Regions from separate parts of the Novosphingobium sp. BL-S-20 genome, predicted to be linked through region 1. Evidence: predicted binding sites of a transcription regulator. Region 1 holds the regulator's gene; each other region holds the start of a gene.
The links. Region 1 encodes LexA, which represses DNA repair genes until DNA is damaged. Its sites were predicted from a motif close to GTTCCNCNCTTGTTCT; they were not measured.
Positions count from the first base shown of each region.

Region 1 (2,266 bases):
TCGCACCAGGAAAAGCGGTTCGCATTTCGACGGGGGCACTGCTTCCCGCTGACGCCGGCGCCGTCATTCTCCAGGAAGACCTGACCCGGCAGGGCGACGACCTCGTCCTCACCGGCACGCCGCCACACCCGGGCGACAAGCATATCCGCCCGCGCGGCATGGATTTCACCGATGGCGGCCTGCTCCTGGCGCAAGGTACGCTGATCGGACCGGCCCAGATCGGCCTGGCGGTGGCGGCAGGCCACAAGCACCTTCCCGTCCACCGCATTCCGCGAATCGCGGTGATCGACAGCGGCGACGAACTGGCCGCCGAACCGGATTGCTGCGCCGATCATCAGATCCCGGCCAGCAACGGCGCGATGCTTTCCGCGCTCGTGCGCAGCCTGCCCGTCGATGCGAAGCGGAATGGACCTATCCCGGACGATCTCGACGCCCTTGTCGCGGCTTTCGACGCTGCCGCCGACGCCGATGTGATCGTGACCAGCGGCGGAGCCTCGGTCGGCGATCACGATCTTCTGCGTCCCGCCCTGGAAGCCTGGGGAGCCGAAATCGATTTCTGGCGCGTCGCGATCAAGCCGGGCAAGCCGCTGCTGATTGCAACGCGCCATCATGGCGAGCGCAGGCAACTCGTGATCGGGCTACCGGGAAATCCCGTGTCGAGCATGGTAACGGCCTATCTTTTCGTTCTGCCGGTCCTGCGCGCACTCCTCGGTGCCGCAGAGCCTCTGCCGCGAAGCATTGCAGCGAAACTTTCCGCCCCCTTGAAGACCGGCGGAGCGCGGCGGGAATTCCTGCGCGGGGTATGGGACGGGGAAACCGTGCAGGCCCTCTCGCTACAGGACAGCGGCGCGCTTTCCTCGCTGGCCGCCAGCAACGTCCTGATCGACCGCCCCGCTCATGCCGAAGCGGCCGATGCGGGCGACATGGTTCGGATGTTCTTGCTCCAGAATGGCGGTATTGCTTGACTATACCCTGTTCGTTGCATAATTGTTCCCTCATTGTTCGCAGAAAAGTTCTCTAGGCAGCAGATCGGTTCAGATCTGTTCCTTCAAGGATCACCTGGCGACGCAGCACTATCCGGCCGGGCCAAGGGCCGCAGAACATATGAGGCAAAGCAGATGTTGACGCGCAAGCAGCATGAATTGCTCCGGTTCATCCAGGTCCGGCTCGAAGAAAGCGGCATCTCACCCAGCTTCGAGGAAATGAAGGAAGCGCTCGACCTCAAGTCGAAGTCGGGCGTTCATCGCCTGATCTCGGCCCTGGAAGAGCGCGGCTTCATTCGCCGCCTGCCCAACCGCGCCCGCGCACTCGAAGTCCTGCGCCAGCCTGAGGATACGACGACCAAACCTGCCCGCAGCGTTCCGGCGGCGGAAGAGGCTCCGGCTCGCGCTCCGAAGGTTCCGACACCGGCCAACGACGTGATCGAAATTCCGCTCCATGGCCGCATTGCAGCGGGCGTGCCGATCGAGGCGCTGGAGGGCCATTCCTTGCTTCCGGTCCCGGCCGCCCTGCTCGGCTCCGGTGAGCATTACGCGCTGGAAGTTTCCGGCGACTCCATGATCGATGCAGGCATTCTCGACGGCGATTTCGCCCTCGTGAAGCGCACCAATACCGCACGCGATGGCGAAATCATCGTCGCGCTGATCCGGGGCGAGGAAGCGACGCTCAAGTATCTCCGCCGCGAGGGCGGGATGCTTCGGCTCGATCCCGCCAATGCCGCTTACGAACCGCAAATCTACGGTCAGGACGAAGTGGAAGTTCAGGGCAAGCTTGCAGGACTTCTGCGCCGCTATCACTGAACCGGAGGGGAATTCCCCTTCGGTTCATCGAAGCCAACCTGCCCGAAGATATCTACTTGCGGCCGCGCCACCAGCCATGATCGCCTTGAGTGTCGGCAACGGTCGTGATCCTGCGACGATCCAGATCGATGGCCACGCCGCCACTGCGATCCAGTAGGGCGCGATCGGCCTTCAGCCACTTCGGTCGGCAACTGTCCGGAAGCCGGCGGTCGGCAATGACGACGTCGGATTGCCTGCAAGCCCTTGCGAGTTGATCTTCGGGCACCATCAAGCGCCCTTTGGCAATAAGGACCTGATACCGCGCACGCCAGGTTCGCATTGCTACGGCGCAGAAGTCGCTGTTGCATCTGGCTCGCGGAGCTGCCGAAACGACTTCGGGAAGTTCACGCCTTCCTGCCGCCTCCATCATGTTGTCCAGCGCATAATCGCTCGAACTGTTACGCAGCATCACGAGACGCCGACTGTCC
Region 1 covers NZ_CM145494.1:1,906,844-1,909,109, forward strand. The annotation lists gene ACZ1II_RS16635 (molybdopterin molybdotransferase MoeA) at 1-965, shown strand, start outside; gene lexA (transcriptional repressor LexA) at 1,119-1,799, shown strand; gene ACZ1II_RS16645 (ComEC/Rec2 family competence protein) at 1,852-2,266, opposite strand, start outside.

Region 2 (2,266 bases), 1.1 Mb from region 1:
ACTTCTCAGCAACCTTCTTGTTCGCTCCGTTTGCTCAGGTTTGTACGGAGCCGTCCATCAGCCTCGTGATCGAGGACCGCGTTTTCCTGAACGCTGATGAATTCCTGGCATCCAACAAAGGCGTCTGGACTGATGCCCGCGATTATCAGGCAACCCCCATCCAGACCGACGAAACCGGCCTCTTCCAGTTGGAAGGTGCTTCCGATGCCTGAACTTCCAGCCGCGCCGATGCCTGTGGAGGAGGTTGTGGATATCATGTCTACAGACCTCGCCACTCTGAGTGAGAGCAAGCCCGACTTTTGGGCGATCATGTTCGCTGCGCTGGATCGCGCTATCGAGGCTCACAAGCCCTGATAAGTAGAACGACTGAACAACAAACCACCAGAAGAAGTGGGAGAAAACCTGAGATGACTACACAAATTGATATTATGGCCGACGCTGACTTGATCGCCGCGCTAACCGCCTTGAACGCTCGTCTGACGATGCTCGACGATAAGATGCGCGCCCTTCATGACGATAACAGGGATGCCATTCGCCAGCTTGAGGAACGCCTAGATGTTGTGGGCTCGATCCTCAATAGCGTTCGTGCTGACCTCTACATCAAGGAAACCGAGCAAGCTTACAGTGACGCTTGGGACGAGGCGGTGAAGCTTTACGGAAAGCAGCCCGAAGCCGCCAAGGTGGTATGCGCCGAGATAAAGAATCTCGCTATCGGTGGAGATCAGTTGCCAACCTTCAAGGAAGGTCCGCGCATGAAGATCAACGAGAGGCCGCATCACTTCCCCTCCGTGGAGGAGCGCAACGAAGCTGCGATGGCCCTAATCAAAACCGCGTATGCGAGTTGGCTGAATGACCGCCTCGATCCGGTTCACCCGAACGATGTGCGCCATTTGGTATCTACGATTGGCGACGCGCTAGCAGGCAGGCCCCTAAGGGACTGATAAATAGGTACGCTTATAGTTGGTATGGGAGCCCGTCAGGAAACTGGCGGGCTTCTCCATGAGTCGCGGCCTTGCTTGATGTTCCACATTTGTTCTATCCTGAGCGCATGGAACGAATCGACCCCCAGCAACTCTCAATGGCGATCCTCAACGCCCCTGCGTGGGCTAGGGTTGGCATCACCATGCCCGACGAGAAGATGCGCGAGAAAGCCGCTGCCGAACTCGCTCAGTCAATCGTTGAGCGAATCGAGGACTATCCCGGCATTCCAGACCCAGACCAGCTAGACCTGTTCCCGTGACGTGGCAGCGAACATCAGCTTCCGTAGCCTCTACGACTTCCCTCGCCGGGATGCGAACCTAGAGGCGCTTTGCCGCTGTGGGCATAAGGGCGTGCTCGACGCAGGAAAGCTTGGGCAATGGTATGCGCTCCACGGTTGGAGCGTCGCGATGGAAATGGTTCCTGCTCATCTGCGCTGCCGCAAGTGTAAGCGCCGCCCGGTCAAGATACGCCCGACCCCGGCACAACCTGACCGGCCCGAGTGGATGTCTGATGATCGAAAATGGAAAGAACTCGCCCGGCGCTTACGAGGTTAAAATGATCGAACCAATCTCAGGACGCGGCGCTCCTAGCAACGCGGTAAGCAAGCGTTTCAACCTGCCCCAGCGCGAAGCTGATTTGGATTGGCTCGACGAAAGGGAAGCAATCGATGGTCCTGCAGGGAAACTACGCACGACCGTTCAAGAGCTTTTCCCGAAATCCATTTTGTCTTTTAATTCAAGCCCGGACATACCGTTTGATCGGAGCGTGCAACCGTATAATGGATGCGAGCACGGGTGCATCTATTGCTTCGCCCGGCCGACCCATGCCTATCACGATCTCTCCCCCGGTCTCGATTTCGAAACGAAGCTCTTCGCCAAACCAGACGCGGCGCGCCTGCTGCGTGCGGCGCTCGCCAAACCGAGCTATCGCCCGGCACCGATAGCCATGGGCACGAACACCGATCCCTACCAGCCGATCGAGGGACGCTACCGGATCACCCGCAGCGTGCTGGAACTCTGCCTGGAAACGCGCCACCCGGTCACGATCACCACCAAGTCCGACCGAGTGTTGCAGGATCTGGACCTGATTGCCGAAATGGCGCGGCATAGCCTCATATCCGTGGCCATATCGATAACCAGCATGGACCCCCGGCTCTCCCGCCTGCTGGAACCGCGCGCAGCGGCCCCCGCCAAGCGGATCGCGGCACTCGGCAAGCTGGCCGCCGCGGGCGTTCCCGCCCATGTCTCGATCGCGCCGGTCATTCCCTCGATCACCGATCAGTACC
Region 2 covers NZ_CM145494.1:850,498-852,763, reverse strand. The annotation lists gene ACZ1II_RS11725 (hypothetical protein) at 1-212, shown strand, start outside; gene ACZ1II_RS11720 (hypothetical protein) at 408-941, shown strand; gene ACZ1II_RS11715 (DUF6771 family protein) at 1,049-1,240, shown strand; gene ACZ1II_RS11710 (PA0069 family radical SAM protein) at 1,540-2,266, shown strand, end outside.
Region 2: ACZ1II_RS11715 (DUF6771 family protein) is a predicted target of LexA. The motif match lies at 1,022-1,037, and genes of this name have one in related genera.

Region 3 (2,266 bases), on a different replicon from region 1:
ACGGTCGCGGAACCGCAGCGCCCAGGCGAGCTTGGGATCGATGTCGAGCGGCAGCATCCCGGTCGCCGGATCGGCGGCGGCGCTCACTTCCTGCGGCGAGTAGTGGTAGAAGCGCATGAGCCAGTCGGACTGGTAAAGCCGGTGTTCGCGCATCAGCGGCGGGCGGCGCAAGGGCAACACGGTGCTGGCGTCGGGGATCGGGCTGAATGCCGAATAATAGACGCGCTTGAGATCAAACCGGTCATAGAGCGTGGCTGCGCGCGAGACGATATCGCGGTCGGTGGCGGCATCGGCGCCGACGATCATCTGCGTCGATTGCCCGGCGGGCGCGAACACGGGCGCGGAGCGGAAGCGCTTTCTGGCATCGGCGCCGTCCTCGATGGCCGCGCGCATCGTGCCCATCGCGCCCTCGATCCGCGCCTGCGACTTTTCGGGCGCGAGGCGCTGGAGGCCGCTCACGGTCGGCAGTTCGACATTGATCGAGACACGGTCGGCATGGCGGCCCGCCGCTTCGACCAGCACCGGATCGGCATCGGGGATCGTCTTCAGGTGGATATAGCCGCGAAAGTCGTGATCCTCGCGCAGCGAGCGGGCCACTTCGACGATCTGCTCCATCGTATAGTCGGGCGTGCGGATGATACCGGAGGAGAGGAACAGCCCCTCGATATAATTGCGGCGGTAGAAGTCGAGCGTCAGGTCCACGACTTCCTTCGCGGTGAAGCGCGCGCGCCGCACGTTCGAGGACTTGCGGTTGATGCAGTAGTGGCAATCGAAGATGCAGCTGTTGGTCAGCAGCACCTTGAGCAGGCTGATGCAGCGTCCGTCCGGCGCATAGGCATGGCAGATACCGCCACTGCCGAGCGTCGAGCCGATACCTTTGCCGTCCTTGGAATCGCGCTTCTTCACCCCGGACGAGGAGCACGAGGCATCGTACTTGGCGGCATCCGCCAGAATCGACAGCTTTTCGGCCACTTCGAGCGCGGGCATTCGCGAAAACCTTGTTCTTCCGAGTCAGCGTTGAACCGTCAGACTGACCGAAGGTGCGCGCCGATGCAATCAAAATGTTCTGCAAATGTTCTTTTCGTTGGTGGTCGCGGTGACAGGCCGTGCCTGCTACATCGCGGGCCATGAAACTTCCGGATTCGAATCCGCTTCCCGCTCTGGACTCTGCTTTCCCCTCCGAAGAACCCGACTTCGTGGTGGTCGATGTCGAGACTGCCTGCGCGCGTGTAAGCAGCATCTGCCAGATCGGCATCGTCGGTTTCCGGCAGGGGTGCGAGGTCTTCGCTTATGAGACGCTCGTCGATCCCTGCGACGAATTTTCCACTTTCAACATCCGCATTCACGGCATCTCGCCCGAACATGTCGCGGGCAAGCCGACCTTCGGCGAAATTCACGGCGCGATTGCCGGGCACCTGACCGGGCGCATCACCGTGGCGCATTCGGGCTTCGACAAGGGCGCGCTTGCGGCGGCCTGCCGGATCGGCGGACTGGCGCCGATCGAGACGTCCTGGCTTGACAGCGTCCGCGTCGCCAAGCGGGCCTGGCCGCAGCTTTCCAGTCACCGGCTCAACGTGCTTTCGCGGCACCTTGGCTTGCGGCACCGGCACCACGACGCGCTTAGCGATGCGCGCGCGGCGGGCATGGTGATCGTGCGTGCCATGGAGGAGACCGGGATCGATCTCTCGGGCTGGATGGCGAAGCCCGACAAGTCCCGCAAGGCGCCTACCGCTGCCGCAGGAGGGCCGCTCAAGGGCGAGCGCGTGGCCATTCTCGGCGAGGCCCGCGACGGCATTCTTGCGCAGTTTCTGGCGGGCGAGGGGGCGCGCGTGGTCTCTGGCGTCGGCACCACCACGACGCTGCTGGTCGTCAGCGCACGGCATAGTCTCGGGCGCTGGGTGACGGCCGAGGCGCAGTATCGCAAGGCCGAGGAACTGCGCCAGGCGGGCGGACGGATCGAGATCCTTACCGAGTCGGAATTGCGGGCGCGGCTGTTGAGCGCGGCGGTTCCAGGCTGAGGCGCAGGGCGTCCATCTCCGCGAAGAACAGGCTGCGGGCCTCTGCGGAGAAAGGGTTGCTCTCGATCGCATGGCTGACGCCGGGAGCATCGTGGCGCACCATCTCCACCGCCTGTCGCAGCAGGTCGAAGCTGCGTGTGGTCACGCGCTCGGGCAAGGGATCCATGCGCAGCAGGGCCTTGGCGATGAGGTGGGTGAGGCCCTGGGTGAAGGCCGCTTCCCGGTCATGCTCTTCGGGCGAAGTCAGC
Region 3 covers NZ_CM145493.1:190,672-192,937, reverse strand. The annotation lists gene ACZ1II_RS00835 (putative DNA modification/repair radical SAM protein) at 1-987, opposite strand, end outside; gene ACZ1II_RS00830 (exonuclease domain-containing protein) at 1,128-2,018, shown strand; gene ACZ1II_RS00825 (prephenate dehydrogenase/arogenate dehydrogenase family protein) at 1,966-2,266, opposite strand, start outside.
Region 3: ACZ1II_RS00835 (putative DNA modification/repair radical SAM protein) is a predicted target of LexA. The motif match lies at 1,064-1,079, and genes of this name have one in related genera.